Sinorhizobium fredii USDA 257: one gene and its partner. The protein of the gene in region 1 interacts with the protein of each later gene in a pairwise test. Links are inferred from orthologs where the notes say so. Each region holds a gene or a part of one and is shown on either strand. Other genes may lie near its edges. The genes, in order: accC and ribD.

Region 1 (5,926 bases):
CACGATGCCATTCGCGCGATCGCGGTTCCGGTCGTGGAACTGCATCTTTCCAACATCCATGCGCGCGAGGAATTCCGCCACAAGTCGATGATTGCGCCGGCCGTCAAGGGCGTGATCTGCGGCTTCGGTGCGCAGAGTTACATTCTGGCGCTGCATGCGCTAAAGAACCTGACAAACACGTCGAAATAAGAAGTACACGAGGCTCATATCCCATGGCTGACAAGAAACCGGGTATCGATCAGGCGCTGATCCGCGATCTCGCCAATATCCTCAAGGATACCGACCTGACCGAGATCGAAGTGGAACAGGACGATCTGCGCATCCGCGTTTCGCGGAACGGCACGCCTGTTGCGATGCCCATGCACGCAATGCCCACCTACCAGATGCATCCGGCAATGTCCGCGGCACCTGCGCCGGTCGCCGCACCCGCCGCGACTCTCGAAGGTGGCCACAATACGAAGAACGCGGTGACGGCGCCGATGGTCGGCACGGCTTATCTCTCCCCGGCCCCGGGCGCCCGCCCGTTCATCGAGGTCGGCGCGACGGTCAAGGAAGGCCAGACGATTCTGATCATCGAGGCCATGAAGACGATGAACCAGATCCCGGCTCCCCGCTCCGGCAAGGTGACGGAAATTCTCGTGCAAGACGCCGCTCCGGTCGAATATGGCGAACCTCTGATCGTGATCGAATAAGGCACGATGGCGATGATCTCGAAAATCCTCATTGCCAATCGCGGCGAAATCGCTCTGCGCGTGCTGCGCGCCTGCAAGGAACTCGGCATCGCGACCGTGGCCGTGCATTCGACCGCAGACAGCGACGCCATGCATGTCCGGTTGGCCGACGAGAGCGTCTGCATCGGTCCGCCGCCATCCCGCGAAAGCTATCTGAACATCCATCAGATCGTCGCTGCCTGTGAGATCACCGGCGCTGATGCGGTGCATCCGGGTTACGGCTTCCTTTCGGAAAACGCCAAGTTCGCGGATATCCTCGAGGCGCACGGCATCACCTTCATCGGCCCGACGGCCGAGCACATCCGTCTGATGGGCGACAAGATCACCGCCAAGAAGACCGCGGAGGAGCTCGGCATTCCGGTCGTTCCCGGCTCCGACGGCGAAGTGAAGCCCGAGAACGCTCTTAAGATTGCCCGCGAGATCGGCTTCCCAGTCCTGATCAAAGCGACGGCCGGCGGCGGCGGACGCGGCATGAAGGTCGCCAGAACGGAAGAGGATCTCGAGCATGCCGTCGCGACGGCACGCTCGGAGGCGGCGGCCGCCTTCGGCAACGACGCGGTCTATATGGAGAAATTTCTCGGAAAGCCGCGTCATATCGAAATCCAGATCGTCGGCGACGGCGAAGGCAATGCCATCCATCTCGGCGAACGCGACTGCTCGCTGCAGCGCCGCCACCAGAAGGTCTGGGAGGAAGCGAATTCCCCGGCTCTCAACGTCGAGCAGCGCATGAAGATCGGTCAGGTCTGCGCCGACGCGATGAAGAAGATGAAGTATCGCGGCGCCGGCACGATCGAGTTCCTCTACGAGGAGGGCGAGTTCTATTTCATCGAAATGAACACGCGCCTGCAGGTCGAGCATCCGATCACCGAAGCTATCACCGGCATCGACCTGGTGCACGAGCAGATCCGCGTAGCATCGGGCGGTGGCCTATCGGTCAAGCAGGAAGACGTCGTCTTCTCCGGTCATGCCATCGAATGCCGCATCAATGCCGAGGATCCGCGCACTTTCGTGCCCTCCCCGGGCACGATCACGCATTTCCACGCGCCCGGCGGCCTCGGCGTGCGCGTCGATAGCGGCGCCTATCAGGGCTATCGGATTCCCCCCTATTATGACAGCCTGATTGGCAAGCTGATTGTCCACGGGCGGACGCGCGTCGAATGCATGATGCGGCTGCGCCGTGTGCTCGACGAATTTGTCATCGATGGCATCAAGACGACGTTGCCGCTTTTCCAGGAACTGATAAACAATCAGGATATCGCCAATGGTGATTACGATATCCACTGGCTGGAGCACCATCTGGCCGCAACGTCCGCATAGGGTAAGAGATTGAAAGGATCGCGCAGCAAACAACCGGAAATCACCCCGGACATGTTGTTGCGCGCCTATTCCATCGGTCTCTTTCCGATGGCTGACTCGGCCGACGATCCGGAGCTCTTCTGGGTCGAGCCGGAAATCCGCGGCGTCATTCCGCTGGATCGATTTCACGTCTCCCACAGCCTGGCCAAGAGAATTCGCAAGCGTCCTTTCGAGATCCGCTTCGATACAGCCTTCGAAGCGGTTGTCGAGGGATGCGCGAAGCCCGCACCCGGTCGTCCGACCACCTGGATCAACGGCAAGATCCGCTCGCTCTACGCGGCATTGCATCACATGGGCTATGCGCACAGCGTCGAGGCCTGGGAGGACGACAGGCTCGTCGGTGGCCTCTACGGCGTCTCGCTCGGGGCAGCCTTCTTCGGCGAGAGCATGTTTTCGCTGCGCACCGATGCCTCGAAAATCTGTCTGGTCCATCTCGTCGAGCGGCTTCGTGCCCGGCACTTCCAGCTCCTCGATACGCAGTTTACGACGGAGCACCTGAAAGCCTTCGGCGCTGTCGACGTGCCGAAGGCCGAGTATGACCTGTTGCTTGCCAGGGCGATCGCCTCGCCGAATCTTGAATTTTAGTCGGGATGCCCGCCTGCAGCCCCTGCGACTTTTCAATCGCACATTGACCTGCTGTGTCCTCTGCTTGTGCGGGACGGCGGCCTATTGCTTCGCCGCCGTATCCGGGGGCGGAACGTCGGAAGTCGGCTTGCAGGACTGCAGCCAGACATCATAGACGGGATGCTCGACCGCGTTGAGGCCGGGACTGTCGGCGAACATCCAGCCGGTGAAGATGCGGCGGATCTTGCGGTCGAGCGTGATCTCGTCGACATCCACGAAGGTGGTGGTCTTCGGCGCCTCAGTCTCGTCGCGGCTATAGCAGACGTGCGGGGTCACCTGCAGGGCGCCAAACTGAACCGTCTCGCCGATATAGACGTCGAAGGTGGTGATGCGGCCGGTGATCTTGTCGATACCGGAAAAGACGGCGACGGCGTTGGAGAGACGCGTCGCGCGTGCCGGTTCGACGGTGGAAATCAAAGGCAGAGCCAGGAGAAACGCAAGGCCCGTATGCCGGGCCGTCCGGCCCATCAAATTCCGCAGACAGAAACCTGCCATTCCCGCCAATCCCCTGCGATGCTGTTTGTTCTGGATAGCCCTTCAGGCGCTAAACCCGAAATGTGGCTGCGCCATGATCGATCCATAAGTTGAGACCGGAGCGGCGGGTCGGACCGCCTTCGTCAGCACCTATCAGGAGCGCGGCGTCCACGCGTCGTAGTCGCCGGTCACGCGCGGGCGCAGGCCTGCATTGGCCAGCGAACCTTTCGGGCGGTAGGCATTGGGCGTGCCGGTCGGGTTCGAGCGATGCGACTGCTGCCATTCGCGCGCGACGTATTTTTCGTCGGCGGGAGAAATATCGGTGCGGTGATGCATCCACCCGTGCCAACCGGCAGGAATGGCGGAGGCCTCGGCCGGGCCGTTGTAGATCACCCAGCGCCGCGTGCGGCCCTCGGAATCCTTGCCGCCCTGGTAGTAGACGTTGCCGAATTCGTCTTCGCCGACACGCTGGCCATGGCGCCAGGTGTGAAAGCGCGTACCGATCGTCTGTCCGTTCCACCAGGTGAATATCTGCAGCAGGAGCTTCATGGGCATCGTCCTTTACCGACCGATGGGAGCCAGCCGGATATAAAAATCTCGCACCCGCTTATGCCGCGCCCCTCATGCCTTGTCCAGTGGTTCAACCGGACCGGCGGTCATTTCACCTGCGTCTTGAAGCCGAAATGACTGCGTTCGAAACCGAGGCGTTCGTAGAAGCGATGCGCGTCGACCCGAACCGCATTGGAGGTGAGCCGCACTTTCGCCGCACCCCTTTCCCGCGCTTCGGCAATCGCGTGGCGGATCATCCGCGCCCCGATGCCACGGCCGCGCATGTCCTCCCTCGTCTGCACGGCTTCGATCACCAGGCTGGAACTGCCGCGCCCGGGAAGCGACGTCGAAACTGCCGTCTGGAAAGTACCGACGACTTCGTCGCCTATGCAGGCGACGAAGAGCGTCTGATGCGCCGAGGCGGTGATCTTCTCGAAGGCGGACAGATAGACGCCAAAGGCTTCAGGTTCGGTCGTGTCGCCGTGACCGCCAAGAAGATCATCCGCGAAAAGTCCGATTATGGCTGGCAAGTCTTCGCGCTCGGCTTTGCGGATCTCTATTTCCATTACTGTGATGCCCCAGCGTGCAGATATCTGAGTTATCGCATCAACCACCCCGAGGCGAAGCTATTGTGACAGCGTGTGAGGAGTCCCAGCATCAGATGTACAGATCAAGGAAGACGTTTCTCAAGAACAAGCGCCGGAATGCCGGATCCGTCCTCCCCGCAACTGGACGTCCTGTCAACTTCCGAAAACCCGTGCGCCCGATAAAAGGCGAGCGCATGCAGATTTTCCGGCTCGACCTCAAGCCGCATGCGCTCTGCATCCGGAAAGCAGGTTTCGAGTTCGGCGAACATGTCGCGGCCGATCCCCTGCCGTTGGTATTTCGGCAAGACGTAGAGCTGATGAAGGATGACGGTCTTCGGGAGTGTCTCCGACATGGCCGCAAAGCCCATGCCGGCGATCTCGCCGCCATTGTCCGCGACGACGAATTCGGCCCTCTTGCGCTGCAGCCGAGCTCTGAGAGCCTCTATGGAATGCCACCTGGCCGTCAGTTCGTCGACCTTGTCGACGCCATAAAGGCTGTCATAGGTCGCATGCCAGGTCTCGGTGAGCAGAGCGCGTACCTTTTCTAGGTCGCGCTCGCTTGCCGTCCGGACGAAGAACTCCGTCACTCTTCGATGCCGAGCTTGGACCTGACGAGAGCCTGCACCGCCTGCGGGTTTGCCTTGCCGCCGGTCGCCTTCATCACCTGGCCGACGAACCAGCCGGCGAGCGACGGTTTTGCCTTGGCCTTCTCCACCTGATCCGGGTTGGCGGCGATGATCTCATCGACGGCCTTCTCGATCGCCCCGGTGTCGGTGACCTGCTTCATGCCGCGGCTCTCGACGATTTCCGCCGGGTCGCCGCCTTCGTTCCACAGGATTTCGAAGAGATCCTTGGCGAGCTTGCCGGAGATCGTCTCCGCCTTGATGAGGTCGATGATGCCGCCGAGCTGGGCCGGCGAAACCGGAGTCTCTTCAATGGCTTTGCCGGCTTTGTTCAACGCACCCAGCAGGTCGTTGATTACCCAGTTCGCGGCAATCTTGCCGTCGCGCCCCTCGGCGACCGCCTCGAAATAATCGGCAATCGCCTTTTCCGAAACAAGCACGGAGGCGTCATAGACCGACAGCCCGAGATCGCGGACGAAGCGTTCCTTCTTGTCGTCCGGCAGTTCCGGAAGATCGGCTTTGAGCGCCTCTACAAAGGCGTCGTCGAACTCGAGCGGCAGCAGGTCCGGATCGGGGAAGTAGCGGTAGTCGTGCGCATCTTCCTTGGAGCGCATCGAGCGTGTCTCGCCCTTGTTCGGGTCGAAGAGCCGGGTCTCCTGATCGATCGTGCCGCCATCCTCGAGAATCGCGATCTGGCGGCGGGCCTCGTATTCGATCGCCTGGCCGACGAAGCGGATCGAATTGACGTTCTTGATCTCGCAGCGCGTGCCGAAGGGCTCGCCCGGACGGCGCACCGAGACGTTGACGTCGGCCCGCATCGAGCCCTCGTCCATGTTGCCGTCGCAGGTGCCGAGATAGCGCAGGATCGAGCGCAGCTTGGTGAGGTACGCTTTTGCCTCGTCCGACGAGCGCAGGTCCGGCTTGGAGACGATCTCCATGAGCGCCACGCCCGAGCGGTTGAGATCGACATAGGACATGGAGG
Region 2 (15,569 bases), 2.6 Mb from region 1 along the record:
TGCCTTCCATGATGCCCGGCTTTTCCTTGAACTGTCGGCGCACTTCCTCGACGACGGCGCCGCCAGCCCTTCCGACGGCGGTCATGGCAATGCCGCCGAAGAGATAGGGAATGAGACCGCCGAAGATCAGGCCGGCGACGACATAGGGGTTCGAGAGATCGAACGAGATCGTTCCCACGTCGGCGAAGTAGGGGTGCTTGTCGCCATTCGCGGCGAAATAGGTGAGGTCGTTCGAATAGGCCGCAAACAGCACCAATGCACCGAGCCCCGCAGAGCCGATAGCGTAGCCTTTGGTCACAGCCTTCGTCGTATTGCCCACTGCATCCAGAGCGTCGGTCGACTTGCGCACCTCGGGCGGCAGGTGCGACATTTCGGCAATGCCGCCGGCATTGTCGGTGACCGGGCCGAAGGCATCGAGGGCGACGATCATGCCGGCGAGGCCCAACATGGCGGTGACGGCGATCGCGGTGCCGAAAAGACCGGCGAGCTGATAGGTCGTGATGATGCCGCCGACGATGACGATCGCCGGCAAGGCGGTCGATTCGAGCGAGACGGCGAGGCCCTGGATCACGTTGGTGCCGTGGCCGGTCACCGAGGCCTGAGCGATCGAGTTCACCGGCCGCTTGTTGGTGCCCGTATAGTATTCGGTGATCACGACGATGAGCGCGGTGACGACGAGGCCGATGATGCCGCAAAGAAACAGGGCCCAACCGGTGACGTCCTGCCCTGCAACGGTTCCGATCGAACCCCAGCCGATCGTCAACGACGTCGCTGCGCCAAGACCGAAGATCGACAACACGCCCGTGACGATCAGGCCTCGATAGAGCGCGCCCATGATCGAGCCGTTGGTGCCCAGCTTAACGAAGAACGTGCCGATGATCGAGGTGATGATGCAAGCGGCGCAGATCGCCAGTGGGTAGACCATGACGGTCGCGAGGATCGGCGCGCCGGCGAAGAAGATCGATGCGAGGACCATGGTTGCCACCACGGAGACCGCATAGGTCTCGAAGAGGTCCGCGGCCATGCCGGCGCAGTCGCCGACATTGTCGCCGACATTGTCGGCGATCGTCGCCGGGTTGCGCGGATCGTCTTCCGGAATTCCGGCTTCCACCTTGCCGACGAGGTCACCGCCGACATCGGCACCCTTGGTAAAGATGCCGCCGCCGAGGCGGGCGAAGATCGAGATCAGCGAGGCGCCGAAGCCGAGTGCGACAAGCGCATCGATGACCTCGCGTTCGGCCGGTCCATGGCCGAGGCCGACGGTGAGAATGAAGTAGTAGACCGAGACGCCCAGGAGCGCGAGGCCTGCCACCAGAAGACCGGTGATCGCACCGGATTTGAAGGCGATATCGAGACCGGAGGCGAGGCTGACCGATGCGGCCTGGGCCGTGCGGACATTGGCCCTGACCGAAACATGCATGCCGATGAAGCCGGCCGCGCCCGAGAGCACCGCGCCGATCAAGAATCCAATGGCGGCCGCACCCGAAAGCAAAACCCATGCAGCGAAGAATACGACGACACCGACGATGGCAATGGTTGTGTACTGACGCGTGAGGTAGGCCTGCGCCCCCTCTCTGATAAAACCTGCGATCTCCTGCATGCGGGCATTCCCCTGGTCGGCGGCCATCACCGACTGTGTCGCCCAGATGGCATAGGCCACCGAAAGCAACCCGCATGCGATAACGCCCAACAATATGGTCATTTCGCACTTTCCTCCGTTTAAACCCGCGGCCTCAACTCCCTGCCGCCGGCCCCTCTGTCCCGCGAATCGCATGCCCCTCCTCAAGCGGCATGCCCCCACGGCGCGGCCAGAGTGCGGTTGCGATGGTGGATCGTCAAGCCCCTGAAATTGCCGGCATGCCGGCCTCTGAGGGTCAGGCTTTCAGGAAGCGAGCGTGGCTTCAGGCGGCCGCTCTCTTGCTCGAACGCATCAGGAGGACGAGGAGCAAAAGGCAGAGGCCCGCCACCGGCCAGATGACCGCGTTGAGCATGTCCCAGCCGTAGGCGGCCAGAACCTTGCCGGAGGCGAAGGACGAGACGGCAACAGTCGAAAACAGCACCACGTCGTGGAAGCCCTGGACCTTGTCCGCCTCATGCGGTCGGTAGCTCTGGGCGACGATTGAAGTCGCGCCGATGAAGCCGAAGTTCCAGCCGAGCCCGAGGAGAACGAGAGCGCCCCAGAAGTTCCAGAGCGCCAAGCCAAGATGGGCGACGGCCGCACAGCCCATGAGCAACATGAGCCCGCAGGCGACGACGCGCTCCGCGCCGAAGCGGGTTATCAGCCAACCTGTGGCGAAGCTCGGAGCGAACATGGCAAGCACGTGCCATTGGATCCCAAGCGTCGCGAGATCGCTCGAAAAACCGCAGCCGACGACCATGGCGACCGGGGCGCCGGTCATCATGAAGGTCATCAGCGCATAGGAGGAGATGCCGCAGACCATCCCGGTCAGAAAGCGCTGGCTGCCGGCGATCTCGCGGAGCGAACGGGCGGGTAGACCCGCTTCTGCGGATGACGCCTTCGTGGCTTCCGGGAGCCGCAGGGGGATAAAGAAGAAAAGGGCGAAGAGGCAGACGGGTATCAGCGCGACGAAGGCACCGGCGAACCATACGGGTGCGAAGAAGTCGCCGGCCAAGATGACGATCTGAGGACCAAGGACCGCCGAGACGATGCCGCCGCCGAGAATCCAGGAAATTGCCGATGCTTTGTAGAAGGACGGCGACGCATCCGCGGCGGCGAAACGCAGCTTCTGGGTGAAACCGCTCGAGGACCCGAGAATAGCCAGACCGGCTGCAAAAAGCCAGAAACTCGCCTGGAAAAGAGCGGCCGCCGTGATCATGCCGCCGATCATGGCAACCGTCGCGCCAGCCATGAAGGCAAAGCGCCGTCCAATCGATCGCGACAGGATCGCCACCAAGATGACGCCAAGCGCCATTCCGACATTGAATGCGGTCAGCGGCGCGGTCGCGAGCGACTTGTCGTCGCCGAGCAATTGATGGCCCGCAATACCGCCGACGGCGAAGCTGATCGGCCCGACGACGCCGAGCAGCGCCTGGGCGACAGTCAGCAGAAGGACGTTGCGGCGGGCCTCGCGAAGAACCGTTCCGATGTCGTCCCCGGCCGCAACAAGCATGAGGGGCTATGTCCGCTGCTCGCCGCGGATCTGCTTGGCGATGCGGTCGAGGACAGCGTTGACGAGCTTCGGCTCCTCGTCCTCGAAGAAGGCCTTGGCGATCTCGACATATTCGGTAACGATCACCGGAACCGGTACGTCCCTGCGCTCGAGCAGTTCGAAAGTGCCGGCGCGCAGGATGGCGCGGACGGTGGAATCGAGTCGCGAAAGCGCCCAATCGTCCTGAAGCGCGTATCCGATCAACGGGTCGAGCTTGCGCTGGTCGCGCACGACGCCGGAGACGATCGAGCGGAACCAGGAGGCGTCCGCCTTGAGATAGGTCTCGCCGTCCAGTTCCTGGCCAAGACGATGCGCCTCGAACTCGGCAACGATCTCGAGCACGCCGGTTCCGCCGACTTCCATCTGGTAGAGGGCCTGAACGGCCGCAAGGCGCGCGGCGCCACGCTGGTTGACCTGCTTCAGCGGCTGATCCGAGGGGGTGTTCGTCACTGTTCTTTACTCAGCTTGTTCTTCAGTTCGATCATGGTGAGCGCGGCACGCGCGGCAAAGCCGCCCTTGTCGCCCTCCGAGCGACGGGCACGCGCCCACGCCTGTTCCTCATTCTCCACCGTCAGGATGCCGTTGCCGAGCGCCAGGCTCTCGCTCACGGCGAGATCCATCAAAGCACGCGCCGACTCGTTCGCCACGATGTCGAAATGATAGGTCTCGCCGCGAATCACCATGCCGAGCGCAACGAAGCCGTCGTAGTCGGTTCCGCCTTCGTCGGCACCATCGAGCGCCATGGCCAGTGCCGCGGGAATTTCCAGGGCGCCCGGAACCGTAACGATATCATAGGTCGCGCCGGCTGCGTCGAGCGCATGCTTAGCCCCGTCGAGCATTGCGTCGGCCATATCGTCATAGAAGCGCGCTTCCACAATCAGGATGCGGACCGGCTTGGTATTCGCCATGGATCACCTGTCTTGAAATATGGGCCGGCCTCGGCCAGCGCAGGCGGCGGTCAAACCACGGCCTGCGCAGAATGGCAAGCAAATTCCTGCATGCGGAGGCCATTTGCCGCGCCATCTTCCGCCTCAGGCTGCTCCGGTGACGGTTCCGGCATATACTAGCTTTAAAACCTCAAGTATATTGCGGCCGATTCTGCAAGGTGAAGCTGTTCACGCTGCGGAAGGGCCGCCACGGCCGGGAGGAAAGCCATGACGGAAATCCGCAAACCGATCGTCAGTCTCGACCAGCTCGGCCTCGACCACTGGCGCCGCGGCTCGTTCTTCGAATCGCGCGACGCCTCGTTCGGTGCGCTTCTCGGCCTGAAAGACCTCGGCATCAGCTATGGCGAGGTGCCGCCGGGCAAATCCGGCTGCCCCTTTCACAACCACCATGTCGAGGAGGAATTGTTCATCATTCTCGAGGGAGAGGGCACATACCGCTTCGGCGGCGAACGCTATGCCGTCGGGCCCGGCGACGTGCTCGGCGCACCGGCTGGCGGTCCTGAAACGGCGCATCACCTGATCAACACAGGAACGTTGCCGCTCAAGTATCTGTCGATATCGACCATGGCCTCGACCGAGATTTGCGAATATCCGGACTCCGGCAAGTTCCTGGCCAGAACCCGGCGGTCCGACACGCGCGAGGCTTCGTTCGACTTTATCGGCCGGCCTCAATCGGCAACCGACTATTGGGATGGTGAGCCGGGCTGCGCTCAGGACCTAACTTCACCTTCTCCATCAGCCAAACCGGCCCCATCAGCCAAACCGGAGTGAAAATGCATCGTGTGCCCGTAATCGAGACCGAGCGGCTTCTCTTGCGCCCCTATCGGCGCGACGATTTTCCCTGCTACAGCGCACTCTTCGCGGACGGGGAAGTGACGCGTCACGTGGGTGGCGTGCCCTACACGCGCGAACAGTCCTGGACGCGGTTCTTGCGCCAGGTGGGGATGTGGCACTATTTCGGCTTCGGCTTCTTTGCGATCCAGGAGAAGGACGGCGGTGCGTTCATCGGCGAGGCCGGATTCCATGATCCCCACCGCGAGATCACACCATCGCTCGAGGGAACGATGGAGATGGGCTGGGCACTTTCGCCGAAGTGCCATGGCCGCGGCTTTGCGACGGAGGCGGTCTCCGCCGCACTCGCCTGGGGCGATCGCGAGTTTCCCGCCCTTAGAAAGACCTGCATCATCGAACCCGGCAATGAGGCTTCGATCCGGGTCGCGCTCAAGTATGGTTTTAGGGAATTCCGGCGCACGACCTATCACGGTAGACCGATGCTCATGTTCGAACGCCGGTCGACGGGCGCAGTCTGAGCCAAGGCCAGGCTCCGGCGTCCATTTTGCCGGGCTTGTTGGCATCCGCGAACATGAACGATTTTTAACTATTTTTCAGGAACTTACGCCTCGGAAATGGCCACATTCCGGCCCAGTTTCGTAACCGTTGGCACGGCGCGACACCGGAAGCAACGGGGAAACGCCACCCCAACCAGTCGAAACAATCCAGCGCCACTTGCTGCGGATGACCCCACCCGCAAACGGTCCGTGCTGGCCAAAGCGGAGCCGCGCGACCGGCTCAGCAATCGCAACGAGTCATGCGTTCGATTGCCTGCCCGGGCCGCAACCGCGAGCAAAGGAGCATGACAATGAACCGCATCGCGACTTTTTCCGTCATCGCCGCCCTCTCCACACTGAGCTTCGGCGGCATCACCTATGCCACGGACGCCAAGATGAACTGGCCGAGTCACATCGACCACACCGTTCGCGCCTTCAAGGGCGACAATGTCAGAGTCGTCGACGTCGACACGTTGAACCAGGAGAACCAGACCCGGATGTGGATCGATGAGGCAACGGCGGAACAACGCACCGCCCTGCTCGCAGCAGTCGATGCCAACAAGCCCTTGGCATCCAAGCTGAAGGCGCAACGTGTCGAGATGAACAACATCGCCGGCGCCGAGGAAGCCGCCGACGGTGGTTTGACAATCTACGTTCGCTGACCTCCTCGAAAGCAGTACCGGACGGGAAACCGCGCGGTTTCCCATCCCGCCTCAAGGCGGCGTCCCCGATCGGGGACGCCGCCCCGCATTTCGCCCACTGCAACTGCACCAAGCGCGTTTCAATAGCGCAATCGACAAAGTATAGTTCGCCTGCAGTTCGCGCTAGCGGCTACATGTATTCCTGCCCGAACGTGCGCACGCAGTACAGACTGCGGCAGCTCGAAATCGGTACGCCGAACCATATGCGCGGACCGGGCGAGGCGAGTGGCATCTTCGCGCTCGAATGCGCCTTGGATGAACTGTCCTACGCCCTCGGGCTCGATCCTGTCGAACTACGGCGGCGGAACGAACCCGAGATCGATGAGAGCGAGAACAAGCCCTTCTCCAGCCGCTCGCTGATGAAATGATAAGACCTCGCCGCCGAGCGCTTCGGTTGGTCGCATCGGGCTTCCGAACCGCGCTCCATGCGCGACGGTCGTCTCCTGATCGGCATGCGTGTGGCCTCGGCCACCTATCCGGCCTACCACGCGCCGTCCACGCGACCGGCAAGCGCGTGCGCACCCTGCCGATCCGAATAGAGGATGTACTGACCGCTTAGTTACCTTTCGCACCGACTGGAGAGGATCAAAATACCGCCATCCGCCGTCGAAACCCTTCGGCCGCCATCGACATCATTCTCCCTGGGAAACGGGAAACTCGGCGAGCCGGGCCGCATAGCGCGCCATGGTATCGACCTCGAAATTGACGTGGTCGCCGGCCCGGCGTTCACCCCAGGTGGTGACTTCGAGCGAATGGCGGATCAACAGCACGTCGAAGTCGGCGCCATCCACCCGGTTGACGGTCAGAGAAGTGCCGTCTAGCGCAACGGAACCCTTCGGCGCAACAAAGCGGGCGAGATGTTCCGGCGCGCGGAGCCGGAAGCGCACCGCATCGCCTTCCGGGTCGACGGCGAGAATTTCCGCCTGGCCGTCCACATGGCCGGAAACGATGTGGCCGCCGAGCTCGTCGCCGATCTTCAGCGAACGCTCGAGATTGATGCGCGTGCCCTCTTGCCAGCCGGAAACGGTCGTCAGCCTCAACGCCTCTTCCCAGGCCTCGACTTCGAACCAGCGCTCGTTGCTGCCAGCCTCCGGCAGGCCCGTTACGGTCAGGCACACCCCGGCATGGGCGATCGAGGCTCCCATGTCGATCGTCTTCGGATCATAGCTGGTGGCGACGCGAAGCTTGATGCCTTCCCGGAGCGCCGTGACCTTCTCCACGGTGCCGATATCGGTGATTATGCCTGTGAACATCCGGTATCTCTTTCGTAATCGTCGAAAATATCATCGCCGTAACGGGCCGTACGCTTGAGCGAAAACCCGGCGGGTACGGTCGTCCGACCAAATGGGGATCGGATGCCGTCTGCGCCAATAGTCGCCGGCCCGTTGTACAGCAGAATTCGATCGACCAGCCCCGCATCGAGAAACTGGCGCGCCGCCCGCGCGCCGCCTTCGACCAGAAGCGAGGAAATGCCGCGCGAGGCCAGTGCCGTCAAAAGATCGGCAACGGTATCGGCATTCAACACTTCGACGCCGGCTTCTTCCAGCGCGCTGCGCCTCGCTGTTGCGGCCCGATCGAGCACCGAATCTGCGACGGCGATCAATGGGACCGCACCGGCCGAGCGGACGAGCTTCGATTCGACCGTCAAGTCTAGACGTCGATCAAGGACGATACGGATTGGCGAACGCGCTTCAAGCCCAGGTAACCGAACGGTGAGTTCCGGATCGTCGGCATTTGCCGTACCGGCCCCGACGAGGATGGCATCCGTCTCGGCACGCAGCACCTGGACCTGGGCGCGCGAGACCGCACCGGTGATCCTCAGCTGCCCTTCACCCTTTCGTCCGATCATGCCGTCGGCCGAGACGGCGAGCTTGAGGGTGACATGCGGCCGCTTCATCCGCTGGCGCATAAGATAAGCTTCCAGCACCCTCTCGCCCTCGTCGCGAAGGACACCGATGTCGACTCCGATGCCGGCGTCGCGGAGCATCACGACCCCGCGACCGGCCACGCGCTCGTCTGGGTCCAGAAGGCAAACGACGACGCGGGCGACGCCCGAGGCGATAAGCGCGTCGGCACAGGGCGGCGTCTTGCCATGATGCGAACAGGGTTCGAGGGTGACATAGACGGTCGCCCCCCTCGCCTTCTCACCTGCGTCGGCAAGAGCCTGCGATTCCGCATGCGGGCGTCCGCTTGGCGCCGTCACCGCTCGGCCGACAATCGTTCCGTCCTTGACGACAAGACAGCCGACGGAGGGATTGGTGGAGGTCAGACCGAGATTGCGGCGGGCGAGGCGCAATGCCGCCGCCATGAATCTCTCGTCCTCACGCGTCGGCCCGCCCATGCGCTCCTCCGCTAACTAGAGCTATTCGCTGGGATCGCGCGCGATCTTGGCGCTGATCTCGGCAATGACCTTCTCGAAATCCTCGGCGTGGGAAAAATCCCGATAGACGGAGGCGTATCGCACGAAGGCGACATCGTCGAGGCTCTTCAGGGCCTCAAGCACCTGTAGGCCGATTTCCTCCGAGGGAATCTCCGTCTCGCCGGAGCTTTCCAGGCGGCGGACGATACCAGACACCGCCCGCTCGATACGGTCACGATCGACCGGGCGCTTGCGCAGGGCGATCTCGAAGGAGCGCAAGAGCTTGTCCCGGTCGAAGGGCACCTTCCGACCGGTCTTCTTGATAATCATCAGCTCACGCAACTGCACCCGCTCGAAGGTCGTGAAGCGGCCGCCGCAATCAGGGCAGATGCGGCGGCGGCGAATGGCATTCCCGTCCTCAGCCGGACGGGAATCCTTCACTTGACTGTCTTCGGAACTGCAATAGGGGCAGCGCATGCAACCTTCCGATCACATGTAGCCGTACATCGGGAAACGGTCGGTGAGCTTCACCACCTTTTCGCGAACGGCGGTTTCGACGGCCGCATTGCCCTCGTCGGAGTTGGCCGCCTTCAGACCATCGAGCACCTCGACGATCAGCTCGCCGATTTCCTTGAATTCCGCCTCCTTGAAGCCGCGCGTCGTGCCGGCCGGTGCGCCGAGGCGAACACCGGAGGTGACGAAAGGCTTTTCCGGATCGAAGGGAATGCCGTTCTTGTTGCAGGTGATGTAGGCGCGGCCAAGCGCCGCCTCCGCGCGCTTGCCGGTGGCGTACTTCTTGCGCAGATCGACCAGCATCAGGTGGTTGTCGGTGCCGCCGGAAACGATGTCGAGGCCGTTGGCCTTCAGCGTTTCGGCAAGGGTGCGGGCATTCTTGACGATCTGGGCCGCATAGTCCTTGAAAGAGGGCTGCAACGCCTCGCCAAACGCAACGGCTTTGGCAGCGATCACATGCATCAGCGGACCGCCCTGGAGGCCTGGGAAGACTGCCGAATTGATCTTCTTGGCGATATCCTCGTCATTGGTGAGGATCATACCGCCACGGGGGCCGCGCAGCGACTTGTGCGTCGTGGTCGTCGCGACATGGCAATGCGGGAACGGCGACGGATGCTGGCCACCGGCGACAAGGCCGGCAATGTGGGCCATATCGACCATGAGCCAGGCGCCGACTTCATCGGCGATCTCACGGAAACGCTTCCAGTCCCAGATGCGCGAATAGGCGGTGCCGCCGGCGATGATCAGCTTGGGCTTGTGCTTGCGGGCCTTCTCGACGACATCGTCCATGTCGAGCAGGTGATCGTCTTCGCGCACACCGTAGGAAACGACGTTGAACCACTTGCCCGACATGTTCACCGGGGAGCCGTGGGTCAGGTGGCCGCCGGAATTGAGGTCGAGGCCCATGAAGGTATCGCCCGGCTGCAGGAGCGCCAGGAACACCGCCTGGTTCATCTGCGAACCGGAGTTCGGCTGCACGTTGGCGAAATTGACGCCGAAGAGCTTCTTGGCACGGTCGATCGCCAGTTCCTCGGCGATGTCGACATATTGGCAGCCGCCGTAATAGCGCTTGCCCGGGTAACCCTCGGCATATTTGTTAGTCATGATCGAGCCCTGGGCTTCGAGCACGGCACGGGACACGATGTTCTCGGAGGCGATCAGCTCGATCTCATGGCGCTGGCGACCCAGCTCCTTCTCGATCGCACCGAAGATTTCCGGATCGCTGTCGGCGAGAGAGCGGGTGAAGAAGGCGTCATTGGTCTGTGCAAGCATCGCGCGAGGCTCCTCTCAAGGGTGGCTGTTCTTTAGCTTCCTCGCACGCCGAGAGCAATATCCGCTGTGCGGTTTGCGCCATTTCCACCATCCGCCGCGCCCATATATCGCGGCCGAGTAGACATGAAAAAGCCGCGCATCCTGGAATACGCGGCCTTGATCGAAAAATACGGCACTTTTGCTTATTGCGGCAAGGCGTCGGCGTCGATGGGGCCGGGCGATTGCTCGACTCCGGTCGTCGTCTGCAGGGCCAGTTCCGCGGCGCCGTCGCGCTGATAAATATCGTCGCGGAACTGGACGACGCGATCCTTCGCCGACCAGGCGGTGACGTAGGTGAAATAGACCGGCACCTCTTCGGCAAGCTTGATCGGCGTGTTGACGCCCGTCTTGATGGTCGCCTCGATCTGCTGGCGCGACCAGCCGGGCGTCTCCTTGAGCAGCCAGTTCGAGAGGTCGCGGACGTTCTGCACGCGCACACAGCCCGACGATTCGAAGCGCATCAGCTTGTTGAACAGGCCTTGCTGCGGCGTGTCGTGCATGTAGACCGCATGCTCATTGTGGAAGTTGATCTTCGTCGAGGACATGGCGTTGATCTTGCCGGGATCCTGCCGGAACATCAGATTCGGCGCCTTTTCGGCATTCCAGTCGACCGTTTCAGGCGACACTTCGTTGCCGCTTCCGTCGAAGAGGCGGATGGCGTTGCGCTCGAGATAGGTCGGGTCCTTGCGCATCAGCGGCATGATGTCCTTCTGGACGATCGAGCGCGGCGCGGTCCAGTAGGGATTGAGGATGACCTCGTAGATCTTCGAATTGAGGATCGGCGACTGGCGGTCGATCTTGCCGACGACAGCGGCATGACGCAACACGACGCGGCCGTTCTCTACCGCCTCGATATAGGCGGCGGGAATGTTGACCATGACATAGCGGCGGCCGAGATCGCCCGACATCGACTGAAGCCGCACAAGGTTGGTCTCGAGTTGGGCCAGCCGCGTCGCGGCGTCGACGTTCAGTGCCTTGAACGTATATTCGCCGATCACGCCGTCCGCCGGCAGACCGTGGCGGGCCTGGAAGCGCTTGATCGCGCCGTCGACGTAGGAATCGAAGGAAGAGGAAATACCGGCGGACCGCGGCAGGTCGCCGGAGACCATCAGGCGCTGACGCAGCTGCTGGACGGAGGGATCGGTGACGCCAAGCTCGAGCCTTACACCGGTCTGCGGAACCTGGGGCCAGCCGCCGCCGGCGACGATCTGCTGGTAATCGAAGATTGCCTGCTGCACATGGCTGATCGTCTGAGGGCCGAAAACCGGTGTATTGGAAAGAACTGCTGTCGCGGTGCGCGAGGCCTTGGCATCGAACTGGTCATCCCAGGAGCCGCGACGCGGCGAATTGATGAGTTCGCCCAGTGCGTCCTGGGCACTGGCGGCGCCTGCCCATGCGGCGGCACCGAGCGTTGCGGCCGAGCGCAGAAACGCGCGGCGCGAGAAAGCATCAATTCCGTTCTTTTTCGACATAGTCCCACCATCAAATGCGCCAATACGCGCGCTGCCCGAGCCCTAGCACAAACGTGGTTAACAAAGGTAAACCCGCGTGCCCACCCGGCTCTCAAGTTGCTTTCACGATCGTGCGAGCGAGAGCCAATCGGCAGGCGGGCCACGAAACGAATCGCCGCCACAGACGCAATTGCGCACCTGCCGCATGGTAGCGTCGCTGTCATAGTAATATGGCCAATTCGTGTCTCGGCCTACCCGGGCGGATAGAGCGGCGAGGGCTTGGACGACAACTCGATGGAGAAAACCAGCAAAGGTCGGACACGCAGGGATTGCGCCCGACCCTTGAGGCTGGAGATGCGTACGCCTTACTTAGAGGCGATACATGATGCTGTCGTTCCAGAAGCGGTCTAGGCGCTGCAGGAGCTTGTTCATCTGGGTGAACTCATCCGAACCGATGCCGCCGACCTTATGGATCGAGCCGACATGGCGCTCGTAGAGCTTGGCGACGGTCTCGGCAATCTCCTGGCCTTCTTCCGTCAGACTGATGCGGACCGAACGACGGTCGATGCGGGAGCGCTGATGGTTGATGAGGCCAAGATCGACGAGCTTCTTGACGTTGTAGGAGACGTTCGAACCGAGATAGTAGCCGCGGGAGCGAAGTTCGCCGGCGGTCAGTTCTGAATTGCCGATGTTGAAGAGCAGCAGCGCCTGAACGGCGTTGACATCGCTGCGGCCCTGCCGGTCGAATTCGTCCTTGATGACGTCGAGCAGACGGCGATGCAGACGCTCGACAAGGTGAAGGGATTCCATATAGAGACCACGGATCGTCTCTTCCTGCGGGTCCCGGGGAGCAGCTACCTGCGGCTTCATCTTCGTGTTCATTTTCGTGCCTCACTGTTTCGTTTGGCGGTGTTTCTTTGTCTTCCCGCCTTGAGTGAGACCCTATCGAATACGTATAAAATTCTACTTAAACCGCAGCCTTAACATGTACTTACTATCCGTCGACACTGTCTCAGGGTGAATCAACTCTTACCTGCCGCGCCTGGCGCAGGCGCTGCCAGAAGATCGCCGCACGGAAAAGTACGAAGGTGACGGCGACCGATCCATGGAGCACGAGGAGCAGCGGACGGGCACCGAGCATGCCCGGATAGAACTCGACCATGGCGACTTCGATCGCGGCCGCAAGCACCCAGACAACCGGCCCCCAGGAGACGAGCAACCAGAGCCCAATGGCGGCGACCGGATAGAGGACGGCGAGCGCCGTTGCCGCAGCGCGCCACTCCGCTGCCAGCAGATCGAAACGCCCGGCGCCGCCGTGGGAAAAACCGATCAGCATCGCCCAGTAATTCAGCGCGAACCAGAAGCAGGAGGCCGAGACCAGGCGCAGGAACCAGCCGAACAGCACTTCGGTGAGCGATGGCTTCGGCACATGAGCAGAATCGTGAAGCATGGCCGGCAAGATAGGCCGAGTGCCGGCAATCCACCAGCCGCAAATCAAGAGCACGCGCCCGAGCCGCTGCGCGCGGAGAGGAAATGCCGCAGCCCCTCATCGCGTGATGCGGTTTTCAATCTGCCGAGGCGCGTGATAAACCGCCTTTGACCGACGCAGATGAAGGAAGAAGGACGCGGGCGCGATGAACGACAGCACAAATCTTGTGGACAGGATCACCGGGCACCGTCGCATGCGCCGCAACCGCAAGGCGGACTGGACACGCCGCTTGGTGCAGGAGAACCGGCTCGCCGTGGACGACCTGATCTGGCCGATCTTCATCGTGCCGGGCAAAGGCATCGCTCAGCCTATCGAAGCAATGCCCGGCGTCAACCGCATGAGCATCGACAGGGCCGTCGAGGCGGTCAAGGAGGCGGCCGACCTCGGCATTCCCGCCGTCGCCACCTTCCCGAATATCGAGATGGCGCTCCGCGACCAGACCGGCTCGAACAGCCTTGCCGCCGACAATCTCATCAACCAGGCGACGCAAGCGATCAAAAAAGCCGTTCCGAATATCGGCGTCATTACCGACGTGGCGCTTGACCCCTTCACCAGCCACGGCCATGACGGCATCCTGCGCGATGGCGAGATCGTCAACGACGAGACGGTGGAAGCGGTGGCGCGCGCCGCAGTCGTCCAGGCGGATGCCGGCTCCGACATCATTGCGCCTTCCGAGATGATGGACGGGCGGATCGGCGCGATCCGCGAGGCGCTCGATGCCAGCGGCCACCATAATGTCGGCATCATGTCCTATGCGACGAAGTTCGCCTCCGCCTTCTACGGCCCCTATCGCGAGGCGATCGGCACCGGCGGGCTGCTGAAGGGCGACAAGAAGACCTACTATATAGATCCGGCCAACGGCACCGAAGCGATCCGCGACGCCGCGCTCGACGTCGAGGAAGGCGCCGACATGCTGATGGTGAAACCGGGCCTGCCGTATCTCGACATCTGCTGGCGGATGAAGGAAGCCTTCGGCCTGCCGGTCTTCGCCTATCAGGTCTCGGGCGAATACACGCAGATCAAGGCGGCGGCCGCCAACGGCTGGATCGACGGCGAGCGCGTCATGCTCGAGACGCTGCTCTCCTTCAAGCGAGCCGGCTGCGACGGCATCCTCAGCTATTTCGCCGTCGAGGTGGCTAAGATCCTGGCGAAGCGGTGAGCGGCCGGTTCGCGCGAGAGACGCATTGTTTTGACGAATTCGGTCCCCATATGTGATCGAAACGACGCGAGGCTGACATGAGCATGCACAACCAAGAACTCCGACTTCCGAGCCAGGACTGGCGCGCTTACCAGGGTGTTCTGTCGCGCCGGGTGTTTGCCTTCATTATCGACTACCTGATCGTCGCGCTCCTGTGGATTCCGGCTGCGGTCGTCGTGTTCTTTCTCGGCATCCTGACGCTCGGCCTCGGATTCTTCCTCTATCCCGTGCTCTTCGCTCTCGTGGCGATGCTGTATTTCGGACTGACGGTCGGCGGCCGCGAGCAGGCGTCGCCCGGGATGAGGATCATGGGTGTGGCGATCGCCCGGACGGATGGCCGGCCCATGGATTTCCTGACGGCAATCGTCCACCTGGCGATCTTCTGGATCGCCAATGCGCTGTTGACTCCGCTCATCTTGCTGATCGGACTGTTCACGGATCGCGGCAGGCTGCTGCACGACCTTCTGATCGGTACCGTCACCGTCCGGCGCGACATGTATTGACGGCGCCCGGCCCGTCGAAAACGACTGTGCCGCGGCCCGGATGAACCCGGGTCAAACCGGAAGCATCTCCAGACGAAGAATTGCCGGCACTTTGCTCGCTCCTTGCGGAACGAGTGTGTTGACGTTTTTATTTCTTCGGCCATCCTATTGCAGAGTAACTTCGCGAAGAGTGACCCCCACGCTCGATGAACACGCAGACCACATCGTCTCCGCAATTCTACCTGACCGCACCGGCAGCCTGTCCGTACCTGCCGAACGAGATGGAACGGAAGGTCTTCACCCACATGGTGGGCGAGCGCGCTCCCGAGTTGAACGATCTTCTGACCCAGGGCGGTTTCCGCCGTTCGCAGAACATTGCCTATCGCCCGGCCTGCGAGACCTGTCGCGCCTGCATCTCGGTGCGTATCCTGACCAATGAATTCTTGCCCACCCGTTCGATGCGCCGCGTGCTCGCGGCCAACGAGGACGTGGTCTCCACCGAATACCCGGCCGAACCATCGAGCGAGCAGTACAACCTCTTCCGCCGCTATCTGGATTGCCGGCACCAGAGGGGGGGCATGTCGGACATGTCAGTGCTCGACTACGCAATGATGGTCGAG

The links.
Region 2: the proteins of accC (region 1) and ribD interact in binary tests that used the Escherichia coli proteins (3 or more experiments, as listed by UniProt). The link is inferred for Sinorhizobium fredii USDA 257 from one-to-one orthologs.

What each region holds. Positions count from the first base shown.
Region 1 is NC_018000.1:3,526,060-3,531,985, reverse strand. The notes cover bases 1-2,876. They hold accC (acetyl-CoA carboxylase biotin carboxylase subunit), read left to right. Parts: upstream 1-704; coding sequence 705-2,048; downstream 2,049-2,876. Other genes in these bases: aat (leucyl/phenylalanyl-tRNA--protein transferase), read left to right, coding at 2,058-2,672; accB (acetyl-CoA carboxylase biotin carboxyl carrier protein), read left to right, coding at 213-692; aroQ (type II 3-dehydroquinate dehydratase), read left to right, coding at 1-189. Outside these bases: USDA257_RS16300 (NADH:ubiquinone oxidoreductase subunit NDUFA12), read right to left, coding at 3,339-3,734; USDA257_RS16295 (GNAT family N-acetyltransferase), read right to left, coding at 3,842-4,300; USDA257_RS16290 (GNAT family N-acetyltransferase), read right to left, coding at 4,405-4,908; Asp-tRNA(Asn)/Glu-tRNA(Gln) amidotransferase subunit GatB, read right to left, coding at 4,905-5,926. UniProt on the Escherichia coli protein: This protein is a component of the acetyl coenzyme A carboxylase complex; first, biotin carboxylase catalyzes the carboxylation of the carrier protein and then the transcarboxylase transfers the carboxyl group to form malonyl-CoA.
Region 2 is NC_018000.1:969,740-985,308, reverse strand. Bases 6,436-9,416 are described here. They hold ribD (bifunctional diaminohydroxyphosphoribosylaminopyrimidine deaminase/5-amino-6-(5-phosphoribosylamino)uracil reductase RibD), read right to left. Parts: upstream 8,488-9,416; coding sequence 7,384-8,487; downstream 6,436-7,383. Other genes in these bases: glyA (serine hydroxymethyltransferase), read right to left, coding at 8,995-9,416; nrdR (transcriptional regulator NrdR), read right to left, coding at 8,509-8,982; USDA257_RS04550 (riboflavin synthase), read right to left, coding at 6,779-7,399; USDA257_RS37580 (molybdopterin cofactor-binding domain-containing protein), read left to right, coding at 6,436-6,514. Also shown: USDA257_RS04590 (sodium-translocating pyrophosphatase), read right to left, coding at 1-1,702; USDA257_RS04585 (MFS transporter), read right to left, coding at 1,902-3,131; transcription antitermination factor NusB, read right to left, coding at 3,138-3,620; ribH (6,7-dimethyl-8-ribityllumazine synthase), read right to left, coding at 3,617-4,078; USDA257_RS04570 (cupin domain-containing protein), read left to right, coding at 4,325-4,888; USDA257_RS04565 (GNAT family N-acetyltransferase), read left to right, coding at 4,891-5,427; USDA257_RS04560 (hypothetical protein), read left to right, coding at 5,757-6,107; more of USDA257_RS37580, read left to right, coding at 6,281-6,435; more of glyA, read right to left, coding at 9,417-10,290; USDA257_RS04530 (L,D-transpeptidase family protein), read right to left, coding at 10,473-11,801; transcriptional regulator LdtR, read right to left, coding at 12,150-12,662; USDA257_RS04520 (DUF6163 family protein), read right to left, coding at 12,793-13,230; hemB (porphobilinogen synthase), read left to right, coding at 13,415-14,428; USDA257_RS04510 (RDD family protein), read left to right, coding at 14,506-14,970; USDA257_RS04505 (arginyltransferase), read left to right, coding at 15,156-15,569. UniProt on the Escherichia coli protein: Converts 2,5-diamino-6-(ribosylamino)-4(3h)-pyrimidinone 5'-phosphate into 5-amino-6-(ribosylamino)-2,4(1h,3h)-pyrimidinedione 5'-phosphate.